DNA from 3 places in the Mesorhizobium sp. WSM4898 genome. Region 1 is predicted to be linked to each of the others. Evidence: riboswitches for the same ligand, from Rfam matches in the RefSeq annotation. Region 1 holds a riboswitch; each other region holds the start of a gene.

Region 1 (4,212 bases):
ACGGACACCCACACCGGTTTCAACGATCTCGGCCTCACCAAAGGCCGGATGGAGGGCATGGGCGGCGCCCAGCAGCTCCATCATGGAACGCGCCGTCACCGGTCCGGCGCTCTGGCTTTCAATCATCGTCGCTCCGATCATGAAACGGTGATCGGTGCGCGGCACGGCATAAAGCGGAAAGCGTGGATGAAGCAAACGGACCGGCCGCGACAGCGAGACATCAGGCGTGCGAAGGATCAGCATTTCGCCGCGAACACCGCGCAGCCTGTCATCGGCCGCTGCCATTCCCATGCAGTCTATCTGACGGGCGAATCCCGAAACAGGCCGGGCGTCGCAGCCGAAGTGGAATTTGACACCCATGGTCGCAAGCTTGTCATGAAGTGCCGCCATCGCCGGGCGTGGGTCGAGGTGAGCCTCGTCGGGGAAGAGCAATCCACGCCGGAAGCGGCCGGCGAGGTCGGGTTCCAGGAGCGCAATTTCGTTTTCATCGACGCGCCGATGCCCTGACGTGCGACTGGCGAACCGGTCAAGCTCACCGGCATCACGCGGCGCGGCCACGACCAATGTCCCGGCCCGTGTCACCTGACCCGACAGCACCGCATCCCACCAGTCGGCAGCATCGCGTCCGAGATCCAGCACCGGCTGCTCCGCGCTTTCGCGCTCGCACCATGGCGCCAGCATGCCGCCGGCGAACCACGACGCGTTGCCACCAAGGCCATGCCGCATCTCGGCGACGGTGACCGTCGCGCCGCGGGCGGCGAGTTCGAAAGCGACGGTGAGGCCGGCAACGCCGGCCCCTTTGACGAGCACCCTCATGATGGTTTGGGAGCCTCTGGCACGACCGGTACGCCAGTCTCGTCCGCCTGCATGTAGAGATCGCCGCCCTCCCGGTATTTTGCCGCCATTGCCGCCATGCCTTCCTTCTGGGCCTCGGCACGGATGTCGTGGGAAATGCGCATGGAGCAGAATTTCGGCCCGCACATCGAACAAAAATGTGCCAGCTTGTGCGCCTCCTTGGGCAAGGTCTGGTCGTGGAAGGACCGTGCGGTTTCGGGGTCGAGCGACAGGTTGAACTGGTCCTCCCAGCGGAACTCGAAGCGCGCGCGCGAAAGGGCATCATCCCTGGTTTTCGCTGCCGGATGGCCCTTCGCCAGATCGGCTGCATGGGCGGCTATCTTGTAGGTGATCACGCCAATCTTGACGTCGTTGCGGTCGGGAAGGCCGAGATGCTCTTTCGGCGTGACGTAGCAAAGCATTGCGGTGCCGAACCAGCCTATCATGGCGGCACCTATCCCTGAGGTGATGTGGTCATAGCCCGGCGCGATGTCGGTCGTCAGCGGCCCCAACGTGTAGAACGGCGCCTCACCGCACACTGCGAGCTGCTTGTCCATGTTCTGCTTGATCTTGTGCATGGGGACATGGCCCGGGCCTTCGATCATCACCTGGCAGTCCTTTGCCCAGGCAATCTTGGTGAGTTCTCCAAGTGTTTCCAGTTCGGCGAATTGCGCCGCGTCGTTCGCATCGGCGATTGAACCGGGACGAAGGCCGTCGCCGAGCGAGAAGGAGACGTCATAGGCTCTGGCGATGTCGCAGATCTCCTCGAAATGCTCGTAGAGGAAGCTCTCCCGGTGATGGTGCAGGCACCATTTGGCCATGATCGAGCCGCCGCGCGAGACGATGCCCGTGACCCGGTCGACGGTCAGCGGGATGTAGTGCAGCCGCACGCCGGCGTGGATGGTGAAATAGTCGACGCCTTGCTCGGCCTGCTCGATCAGCGTGTCGCGGTAGACCTCCCAGTTCAGATCCTCGGCGATGCCGTTGACCTTTTCCAGCGCCTGATAGAGCGGCACCGTACCGATCGGCACCGGCGCATTGCGCACGATCCAGTCGCGGATGTTGTGGATGTTGCGGCCGGTCGACAGGTCCATCACCGTGTCCGCGCCCCAGCGGATAGCCCAGACCATTTTTTCGACCTCTTCGGCCATCGACGATGTGACAGCCGAGTTACCGATGTTGGCGTTGATCTTGACCAGAAAATTGCGACCGATGATCATCGGCTCGCTCTCGGGATGATTGATGTTGGCGGGAATGATTGCGCGCCCGCGCGCCACCTCGTCGCGCACGAATTCGGGTGTGACGAAATCTGGGATCGCCGCGCCGAAGGCTTCGCCGTCGCGTTGCAGCTTGCCGCGCATCACCTCGCGGCCGAGATTCTCGCGGATGGCTACGAACTCCATTTCTGGCGTGATGATGCCGGCGCGCGCATAGGCAAGTTGGGTCACCGCCTTGCCCTGCTTGGCCTTGAGCGGCCGATTGCGTATCGGAAATTCCGGTGTCAGGCGCTCGCCGGTGGCGAATCCATTGTCTTCCGGCCGGACGTGGCGGCCGTCATAGGCTTCGACATCGCCACGCGCCGTGACCCATTCGTGGCGAAGCCGGGCAAGGCCTTTTTCGATGCTGGTTTCGACTGATGGATCGGTGTAGGGGCCGGACGGATCGTAGACGGTGACGGGCGGTTCGCCGGCCGTCGGATGGACGGAAATCTCGCGCATCGGCACCCTGATCTGCGGGTAGAGGACGCCGGGCTTGTGGATTTTCCGCGAGGCGGGCAGTGGTCCCGTCGATACGGCGGGGGTGAGGGCATTCATCGTGAGGCTCCTTTGCTCATGCATTGGAGACCCAGTTCTGTGCCGGAAGGATGAAAAGACGCTTCTGTAGACCTGCTGCAACAGGACCTCGGGCGTAAACTCCCGCAAAGCGCTTGCACCGTCCCTACGCCAGTATGAACTGGATCAGGTTCAACGGGTCACTGCGCCGCGAAAGCCAGCAGTATCTCAGCCCCTTGCCGGGACTCCCCTGGTGAATGCCTTAGGTTGAACGGGCTGACGCTATCTTGTCAAGCGCATTCGGGCGCCTTCGGCCGGTGGCGACGACCGGCGGCCAGCCGGGCGGAGAGCTCGCGCATGCATCGGGGACAAGTCACGCCCCGTAGACCGGGGCTGAATGGCCAAAGCCTCATTCGCTTCGTGAAGGATGGAGAAACTGTATTGGCCATGTGCGCGTATCGACCAAGTAGCTCAGGCGGTCACGGATGTGGTTATTCTGGTCGAAGGTGACGAACGGCCTTGGGGGTCACCTCCTTTAGGATTCAGAGGTTGGAAGACGGCTTCTCGCGATCACGGCCATCAGGAAATACCTGTCTTCGGCTCAACCTCGACATGGCGTCCGATCGACCGCAGATATACAGCTATCTCGTTCATGAGATGATCGCGTTCGCCGTAGATTTCAGCAATCCTACGCAGCTGTGGCTCGACGGCCCTCCGTTGCGCTGGCGTGAAATCAGCATCGCCAAAGACGTATCCCAAGTTGCCAATCGCGCAAATTTTGCAGCCGGCGTCCACAACTGCTTGTACGAATGCCGGAATGTCTTTTTCTTGCATGGTCTTCATGTCGAACCTCTCGTGAATGGCGTGCTTGCGCCCCAATCTGCCTTTTCAGCGTGTCCTCTGGGCGGCGCAAGCCCTGAGCGTGACTGTGCACGGGCAACCTCGACTATCCCATCTGCCACGCTCTTTAGAATCGGTGGGGTCTGGTGATCGCAGGCTGGGCCACTCAAAAGCCTGCAAGAAGAAAGTCATGGCGACCATTGCTCAAGATCGCAAGGGTGCGTGCAAGACCTTCCGTTGGCAGTCATGCACGCTCGCTCAGAGATAGTCCGGCCGCGGAAATTCTCCCTTATTCGTAAGAAAGCTCATTGAGCAACTGGGCATTGAGCAACTGGGTCTCACGTCACGGGTCTCGTGTGCTTCACAGCCGAAAAATAGCCGCCGTGGCAATTCTCGAAAAGTGCAGGCTACCTCGTTAAGGACACTGCGGATGATCGTTCGCGCTTGGCAAAAGCGAACGGATTAGTCTATGGCTCTCGGCAGGGGGGCGAGTTATGCGGCGGGTGCGAATCCTTCAAGTAGGCGATATTCACTATCCGGACTGGCATCCTTCCTCTAGCAACATCGATGCCAAGGATAGCAAGTTCGCTCCGAAAATAACGCAGAAGCTACGCGCGTCTTCGCTGCGTGCCGTCTTGACGAAACTTCGGCGGCTGACGACTTCGAAGCCCTTGGATTCGATCGCCTTCATGGGGGATTTCACGAGCCGTGGCGACAAGACCTTCATTGCTTCGGCATTCCAGCATTTCACGTTGCTCTGCCGCGC
Region 2 (4,212 bases), on a different contig from region 1:
GGTCGAGTTCGCCGGCATCGCGGGCAGGAGCCAGCACCAGCGTGCCGCGGCGCGCGACATGACCGGGCAAGGCGGCGTCCCACCAGTCGGCTGCACCGCGTCCGAGCGTCAGCACGGTCTCTTCGGCGTTCTCGCGCTCGCACCAGGGCGCAAGCATGCCGCCGGCCTGCCAGGAGGCATTGCCGGCGATCTCGAGGCGTTTCTCGACCACGGTCACATCGGCGTCGCGCGTTGCCAGCTCGTGCGCGAGCGTCAATCCGGCGACGCCAGCGCCGCGAATGAGCACCTTCATGGCGTGTCCGTGCGCTCGGGGGTGCTGTCGACGGGCATGTAGAGATCGCCGCCGTCCCGGTACTTCGCAGCCATGGCCGCGAGCCCTTCCTTCTGCGCTTCCGCGCGGATGTCGTGCGAGATCCGCATCGAGCAGAATTTGGGACCGCACATGGAGCAGAAATGCGCCACCTTGTGCGCCTCCTTCGGCAGGGTTTCGTCGTGGAAGGCGCGCGCCGTCTCGGGATCGAGCGAGAGGTTGAACTGGTCCTCCCACCGGAACTCGAAGCGCGCTCGCGACAGCGCGTCGTCCCTGACCTTGGCGGCCGGATGGCCCTTGGCCAGATCTGCGGCATGGGCGGCGATCTTGTAGGTGATGACGCCGGTCTTGACGTCATCGCGGTCGGGCAGGCCGAGATGCTCCTTCGGCGTGACGTAGCAGAGCATCGCCGTTCCGAACCAGCCGATCATCGCCGCACCGATGCCCGATGTGATGTGGTCATAGCCGGGCGCGATGTCGGTGGTGAGCGGTCCAAGCGTGTAGAACGGCGCTTCGCCACAGACCGCGAGCTGCTTGTCCATGTTTTGCTTGATCTTGTGCATCGGCACGTGGCCGGGGCCCTCGATCATCACCTGGCAGTCCTTGGACCAGGCGATCTTGGTGAGCTCTCCGAGCGTTTCCAGCTCGGCGAACTGGGCCGCGTCATTGGCATCGGCGATCGAGCCGGGGCGAAGGCCGTCGCCGAGCGAGAACGCCACGTCATAGGCCCGGGCGATGTCGCAGATCTCCTCGAAATGCTCGTAGAGAAAACTCTCCTGGTGGTGATGCAGGCACCACTTGGCCATGATCGAGCCGCCGCGCGACACGATGCCGGTGACGCGGTCGACGGTCAGCGGGATATAGGGCAGGCGCACGCCGGCATGGATCGTGAAATAGTCCACGCCCTGCTCGGCCTGCTCGATGAGGGTGTCGCGGAACACCTCCCAGGTCAGTTCCTCGGCGACGCCGCCGACCTTCTCCAGCGCCTGGTAGATCGGCACGGTGCCGATCGGCACCGGCGAATTGCGCACGATCCATTCGCGGATGTTGTGGATGTTGCGCCCGGTCGAGAGGTCCATCACCGTATCGGCGCCCCAGCGGATCGCCCACACCATCTTCTCGACCTCTTCGGCCATCGACGAGGTGACGGCGGAGTTGCCGATATTGGCGTTGATCTTGACCAGGAAATTGCGGCCGATGATCATCGGCTCGCTTTCCGGGTGGTTGATGTTGGACGGGATGATGGCGCGGCCGCGCGCCACCTCGTCGCGCACGAATTCCGGCGTGACGAAGTCGGGGATCGCGGCGCCGAAGCTTTCGCCATCACGTTGAACTTTCGAACGCAACTGCTCACGGCCGAGGTTCTCGCGGATGGCGACGAACTCCATCTCAGGCGTGATGATGCCGGCGCGCGCATAGGCGAGCTGTGTGACGGCGCGGCCGCCGGCCGCGCGCAACGGTCTGTTGCGAACCGGGAATTCCGGCGTCAGGCGATCGGCTGAGACGAAGCCGTTGTCTTCCGGCTTGATCGTGCGGCCCTCGTAGCGCTCCACGTCTCTGCGCGCCTCGATCCATGCCTCGCGCAGCCGTGGCAAGCCACGCTCGATGTCGGTTTTCATCGCGGTGTCCGTGTAGGGACCGGACGAGTCATAGACCGTGACCGGCGGCTCGCCGGCGCTCGGGTGGACCGAGATCTCGCGCATCGGCACCCGCAGCTCCGGGTGGAGCTGACCGGGTTTGTGGACCTTCTTCGAAGCGGGCAATTCGCCGACGGTGACGGTCGGGGTGTGGGCATCCATGAGTGAGCCTCCTTGCTCGAGTGCACGGAGACCCAGTCCACGCGATGAGGAGGAAGTGACGCTTCGCTTAGGATGCGGGCACTGCCCGAATGCCGAAGCCGGATTGCCGACCCGCGAAACCTCGCACCGTCCCTACGCCAGTATGAACTGGATCAGGTTCAACGGGTCACTGCGCGCTATTAGCAGTATCTCAGCCCCTTGCCGGGACTCCCCTGGTGAGGCGCCTAGGTTGGACGATGCGACGCTATCCTGTCAACTCGACTTCATGACTTCTCCAGCCTCGAACAAGCGACGAGAAGGGGCGCAGCCACGCAGCTTTGATCGAGCAACTCTTACATCGACGCCCATTGAGCCACGACCTTGCGCGCGTCGAGCTGGCAGTCGGGGCCCACTTGTCATCCGCCAAGGAAACGCTTTTGCGATCCCTTGTGGCGGCGGATTGAAGAACGCATTTTTCGCCTCGAAGAGCATCTGTTCGGCGTCTACGGACGCTGGTTCGATTTGTTCAGGACCGAATTATTGCGCAGCCGTAAGGGTCGAGTTGCAGCGTTCCTTCAACGGCCTTGCCCGTCAGCAGGTCGAGGCCCTTTGGGACGTTGGTTACGATCACGGCGACTTCCGTGGTGTTCAGCACGAACATCAGCCGGCGGTCGTCGGCTTCCCTGACAGAGACCTCCACCCCGGCAGGCAGGTCGGGCAGCAAAGGCGCTATACCGGCTTTGGCCAGCACGACATCGACAAGCTTCTCCGTCAGTTGCGGCGTGAGATACGTGCCGACATAGACAACCCGACCTTGCCCAACCTTGCGGGCGGTAATTGCCGGAGAGCCGGCGGCGAAGCGGTTCGACCAGATGCCGAGCACCTCGGTGTCAGGCGCTACATCAAGCACCTCGTACAAATGCGCAGCCTGGAATTCTTCATTGCCAAGGGTGAACAGGTATTTGCGTTCCGCGGACGAGGCCGGGAGCGGCGGCGGTGCATAGGCGCCCATCGGAGCCGGACGAAACAGCGGAAACAGGCCGCTGCCGCCTTCGGGAACGACGCGGCCGAACTCCGCCACCCTGACGCCGCTCAGGGCTGCAAGGGCCTTGCCGGGCGCCTGCTCGCGAATGATGTGGTTGTTCTCGTCCCTCGTCCCGCTCAATGCCGATAGGATCAGCGTACCGCCGTTGCGGACGAATGTTTCAACAGCCTCGTTCCATTCATCCTTCCACATCACCCAATGCGGGACGTAGAGCGCCTTGAGCCGCGAAAGATCGTCTTCGGGATGAATGAACCCGCATGCAATGCCGTTCTGATAGCAGTGGCGATGAAGCAGCGTCGCGTCTTCGAGCGGACTGGGGAGGCCGATCGGATAGGTCTTGTGAGCCTCCTGGTTGTCGAAGTCCGCGCCGGCGATGCCGAGGTCCATGCGCACTGCGGTGCCAAGAATCTGCTCCTTCGCGGCGGCGATCTCATGGAAGAAGCGGCCTGCCTCGTCATAGCGGCGGCGCGGCACGTCGTCGTGATCGATGACGCCCATCCAGTAGATCTCGGCGCCGAAATGCGCGGGACGCCAACGAAAGAACATGACACCGTCGGCGCCGCGCGCCACCGAGGTCATGGCCATGCGACGCATCTCGCCGGGCTCCGGCGTCATCGTCGAGAAGCCGGGCTGGCTGCCGAAGCCTGAGGCCTGCTCCGGAACGATGAAGTTGCCGGAATAGGCGCGGCATATGTCGAGATGGAGGGCCTGGGTCGCCGCATGCCCGCCGGTTCGGCGCATCTCGTCATAGAGCATCGGATAGATGTCGAAGCCGATGAAATCGAGGTCCTGTCCGAACTGACCGCGGAAGTCGATGTCGGCAAGCTGGCCAAGATTGTGGAAGATGAACCAGTCCGGATTGGCGACACGCAGGATCTCGACCTGGTCGTGTTGGAAGGCCGCGGTCGCGGCGGCCAGAAAGCGATGGTAGTCCTGCACGTGGCCGGGGCTGGGGTAGGACGGCATGAGCGGTCTCGGCAGGTCGATCTGCGAGAAATCGTCGTAGGCCGTCGCCCAGAAGTGGCCGCCCCAGGCGAAGTTCAACGCCTCAATGGTGCCGTAGGCCTTCTGCAGGTATT
Region 3 (4,212 bases), on a different contig from region 1:
CGCGATCACGCTGGTGACTGTGCGGTCAAGGAAATCGCGATCATGGCTGACCAGGACGACCGTTCCGGCAAAGCCGGCGACCAGTTCCTGCAGCAGCTCCAGCGTCTCCATGTCGAGGTCGTTGGTCGGCTCGTCGAGCACCAAAAGGTTCGCCGGCCGCGCCAGCACCCGGGCCAGCAGCAGTCGCGCCCGCTCGCCGCCCGAAAGCTCGCGCACCGGCGTGCGCGCCTGCTCCGGCTTGAAAAGAAAATCCTTCATATAGGAGACGACGTGGCGCTGCTCGCCATTGACCACAAGGTTCTCGCCGCGCCCGTCGGTCAGGTAATTCGCCAGCGTCTCCTGCGGGTCGACGGCCTCGCGCTTCTGGTCGAGTGTTGCGATTTCCAGATTGACGCCGAGCCGCACGGTGCCGGCATCCGGCGGCAGCTCGCCGGTCAGCATCTTGAGAAGCGTCGTCTTGCCGACGCCGTTCGGCCCGACAAGGCCGACGCGGTCGCCGCGCTGAATACGGGTCGAAAAGCCCTTGACCACGGTGAGGTCGCCAAAACTCTTCTCGATGCCCTTGGCTTCGATCACCAGCTTGCCGGATTCAGCGGCGTCGCTTGCCACCATCGTCGCCGAACCCTCGGCGCCGCGATGGCTGCGAAAACGCTGGCGCATGGCCTGCAGCTCGCCGAGCCGGCGCATGTTGCGCTTGCGCCTGGCGGTCACGCCATAGCGCAGCCAATGCTCCTCGCGCACGATCTGGCGGCCGAGCTTGTGCTGTTCGCGCTCTTCCTCTTCAAGCACCTGGTCGCGCCATTCCTCAAAGTGCGCGAACCCCTTGTCCAGCCGGCGCGTCTGGCCGCGGTCGAGCCAGACGGTGGCGCGCGAGACGCGCTCGAGAAAGCGGCGGTCGTGCGAGATCAGGATCACGGCCGACGAGGTGCGGGCAAGCTCTTCTTCCAGCCATTCGATGACCGACAGGTCGAGATGATTGGTCGGCTCGTCGAGGAGCAGGATATCGGGCTCCGGCGCCATGACGCGGGCGAGTGCTGCGCGGCGCGCCTCGCCGCCGGAAAGGTCGTTCGGCCGCTCCTCGCCGGTCAGGCCGAGATGCTCCATCAGATAAGTGGCGCGATGCGGGTCGTCGGCCGGCCCGAGGCCGGCTTCGACATAGGCGCGCACGCTGGCGAAGCCATCCATATCGGGCATTTGCGGCAGGTAGCGCACCGTTGCCGAGGGCTGGCGGAATACTTCGCCGTCCTGCGGTTCGATCAGCCCCGCGACGATCTTGAGCAGCGTCGACTTGCCCGAACCGTTGCGGCCTACAAGCGCGATCTTCTCGCCGGCGGAGGCGCTCAGTGCCGCGCCGTCGAGCAGCGGCGTGCCGCCAAAAGTCAGTTTTATGCCATCCAGATTGAGAAGAGGCGGGGCCATGTCAGCTTTCGGGAAGAGGATAGGGGTGGGCGAGCAGCAGCGCCCGGCCACGCTCGAGCGCGATCTCGAGCCGATCCTTGATCTCATTTGATATGGTAAGCGATGAGCCGAACGCCACCTCGACACCGTCCAGCGGCCATTTGGCGCCTGAGACCGTCAGGCCGGCGAGGTCGGAGAAGCCGAGCACCGAGAACAGCGTGCCCTCGGCGTAGTCGAAGCCGGCTTTGCCCGGCAGGATGGGCACGCCCTCCTGGGCGCCGCTGGTCAGCAGCACGGTCGTGCCCGCCTCGGCCAGCCGCACGCTTAGAGCCAAATGCAGAAAGGCATGATCGGCGCGCTTGCCGCCGAAGGCGCCGGCCAGCACCAGGCTGGTGGCGCCGCGCGCCAGCGCCGCGGCAATGGCGAGCTCGCCGTCGGTCATATCCTTCTCGGTCGGGAAAATCTTGCGCGGCACGGCGGCCAGATTCTCCGGCAGGCTCGCCGGCACCGAGTCGAAATCTCCGACCCAGAGCTCCGGCAGCAGGCCAAGCATATCGGCATGGCCGATACCGGCATCGGCGGCGATGATGCGGGAGCCTTCGATCTGGCGATCGAGCCGAGGCGTGCGGACGAGATCGCCGCCAAGCAGGATGGTGAATGTGCCCATGGCCGTCGCCCTTACCAGCCCGGCCAACGAAACGGAAGCGGGCGCGTCCAAACGGAATCGCACTTCGCTACCGCGGTGAACCCTGATGGATGCCCAGGAAACTTCCGCTTGCGCGCCGCATCGGCCGGGCCTATGTCTCGAAATGCTCTAACGGGGTGCCGGACGCTGATTTTGCGAACCGGCTGAGAGGCACAAAGCCAACCCGCTGAACCTGATCCGGTTTGTACCGGCGGAGGGATTAGACGTTTCGGACCATCCGACGCCTCAATTCCTTTAACGCGAACGAAGGAGGCGCCGATGCGCTCGCTATTGTCCAACCTTGTTCTTGCAGTCGGCCTTGTTTCGCTTTTGGCAGGCGGACCTGCCGAGGCTAAAGACAAGCTTACCGTCTACACCTACGAAAGCTTCACCGCCGACTGGGGTCCCGGGCCCGCGGTGAGGAAGGAATTCGAGGCCGAATGCGGCTGCGATCTTGAATTCGTCTCGGTTGCCGACGGCGTGGCACTGCTCAACCGCGTCAAGCTGGAGGGCGCCGGCACCAAGGCTGATGTCGTGCTCGGCCTTGATACCAACCTGACCGCGGATGCCAAGGCGAGCGGCCTATTCGCGCGGCATGGCGCGGTGGCCGATTTGAATGTGCCCGGCGGCTGGAAAGACGACACTTTCGTGCCTTTCGACTACGGCTATTTCGCCGTCGTCTACGACACCGAAAAGCTGAAGACGCCGCCGAAGAGCTTGAAGGAACTGGTCGAGGGCGCCGGCCCCGACAAGATCATCATCCAGGATCCGCGCACTTCGACGCCGGGCCTCGGGCTGCTGCTGTGGGTCAAGTCGGTCTATGGCGACAAGGCGCCGGAAGCCTGGGCCAAGCTGAAGCCGAAGGTGCTGACCGTGACGCCGGGCTGGAGCGAGGCCTATGGTCTGTTCACCAAGGGCGAGGCGCCGATGGTTCTCTCCTATACCACCTCGCCGGCCTACCACATGGTGGCCGAGAACACCGAGCGCTATCAGGCGGCGTCCTTCGAGGAGGGCGAATATCTGCAGATCGAGGTCGCCGGCATCACCAAAACCGGCGCGAAGAACCCGCTGGCGGAAAAATTCATAGCCTTCATGACCGGGCCCAAGTTCCAGGACATCATCCCGGAGACCAACTGGATGTTCCCGGCCGGCAAGACCGACAAGCCGCTCAACCCGGCCTTCGAAAAGCTGGTGAAGCCGACCAAAACCCTGCTGTTCAGCCCGGACGAGGTGGCGGCCAACCGCAAGGCCTGGGTGGATGAATGGCTGGCGGCGATGAGCAAGTAGGACGCAGGATGGCGCTTGAGCACCCCCCTCTGTCCGGCCGGCCATCTCCCCCGCAAAGGGGGAAATTCGCGGTCATCGGTGATTTCGCTAGCCGCCGACGGTGTAGGAAGAGCGGCAAAGCTGCCAATCTCCCTCCTAGAGTGGGAGATGTCCGGCAGGACAGAGGGGGGTGCGACGGAACGTGGCGTTCGCTAGCTCGAGCCAACGTGGTGCAGCGTGCAATCCACGCCGCGCCCTGACCCTCGCATCACCGCCGGCATCATCGCCCTTGTCGCCATCACTTTGCTCATCGGCGGCGCCTTCGCCGGCCTGATCCTCGAAGGCGCGAGCGGTCCGTCCAGCGCTGCCGCGGCCTTCGACAGCTATCTGCTCCGCGTCGCCCGCTTCACGCTTTGGCAGGCGCTGCTGTCGACATTGCTTTCGGTCTTGCCGGCAGTGTTCGTCGGCCGCGCCCTGTCCAGGCAAACGAACTTTCCCGGACGTCGCCTGATCCTGCAGTTGTTCACGGTGCCGCTGGCGCTGCCGGCCATCGTCGCCGCGCTCGGCGTGTTGGCGCTCTACGGCCGTGCCGGTTATTTTGCCGGCATCCTCGGCACGTTCGGCGGTGGGGAATGGCCGGGCATTTACGGCCTTTCCGGCATCCTGGTCGCGCATGTCTTCTTCAACCTGCCATTGGCCACGCGGCTGTTCCTCGAGGCGCTCGGCACCGTGCCGGCCGACCAGTGGCGGCTGGCGAGCCAGCTCGGTATGGACGCTCGGTCGGCCTTCCGGCTGATCGAATGGCCGGCGCTGCGCACGGTGCTGCCGGGGGTCGCCGGGCTGGTCTTCATGCTGTGCATCAC

The links. Region 1 has a riboswitch for thiamine pyrophosphate ahead of thiC (phosphomethylpyrimidine synthase ThiC). Riboswitches for the same ligand answer to the same signal wherever they lie in the genome.
Region 2: linked by a shared signal. The riboswitch ahead of thiC (phosphomethylpyrimidine synthase ThiC) and the one ahead of thiC (phosphomethylpyrimidine synthase ThiC) in region 1 are both predicted to bind thiamine pyrophosphate.
Region 3: linked by a shared signal. The riboswitch ahead of thiB (thiamine ABC transporter substrate binding subunit) and the one ahead of thiC (phosphomethylpyrimidine synthase ThiC) in region 1 are both predicted to bind thiamine pyrophosphate.

What each region holds. Positions count from the first base shown of each region.
Region 1 is NZ_JARTVQ010000017.1:27,921-32,132, forward strand. Features, by position in the region: gene thiO (glycine oxidase ThiO) at 1-816, opposite strand, end outside; gene thiC (phosphomethylpyrimidine synthase ThiC) at 813-2,648, opposite strand; TPP riboswitch at 2,752-2,868, opposite strand; gene P9228_RS30255 (hypothetical protein) at 3,186-3,449, opposite strand; gene P9228_RS30260 (metallophosphoesterase) at 3,941-4,212, shown strand, end outside.
Region 2 is NZ_JARTVQ010000002.1:777,948-782,159, reverse strand. Features, by position in the region: gene thiO (glycine oxidase ThiO) at 1-292, opposite strand, end outside; gene thiC (phosphomethylpyrimidine synthase ThiC) at 289-2,109, opposite strand; TPP riboswitch at 2,221-2,333, opposite strand; gene P9228_RS11175 (beta-galactosidase) at 2,615-4,212, opposite strand, start outside.
Region 3 is NZ_JARTVQ010000011.1:91,884-96,095, forward strand. Features, by position in the region: gene P9228_RS28155 (ABC-F family ATP-binding cassette domain-containing protein) at 1-1,419, opposite strand, end outside; gene P9228_RS28160 (thiamine diphosphokinase) at 1,421-2,065, opposite strand; TPP riboswitch at 2,207-2,320, shown strand; gene thiB (thiamine ABC transporter substrate binding subunit) at 2,363-3,370, shown strand; gene thiP (thiamine/thiamine pyrophosphate ABC transporter permease) at 3,587-4,212, shown strand, end outside.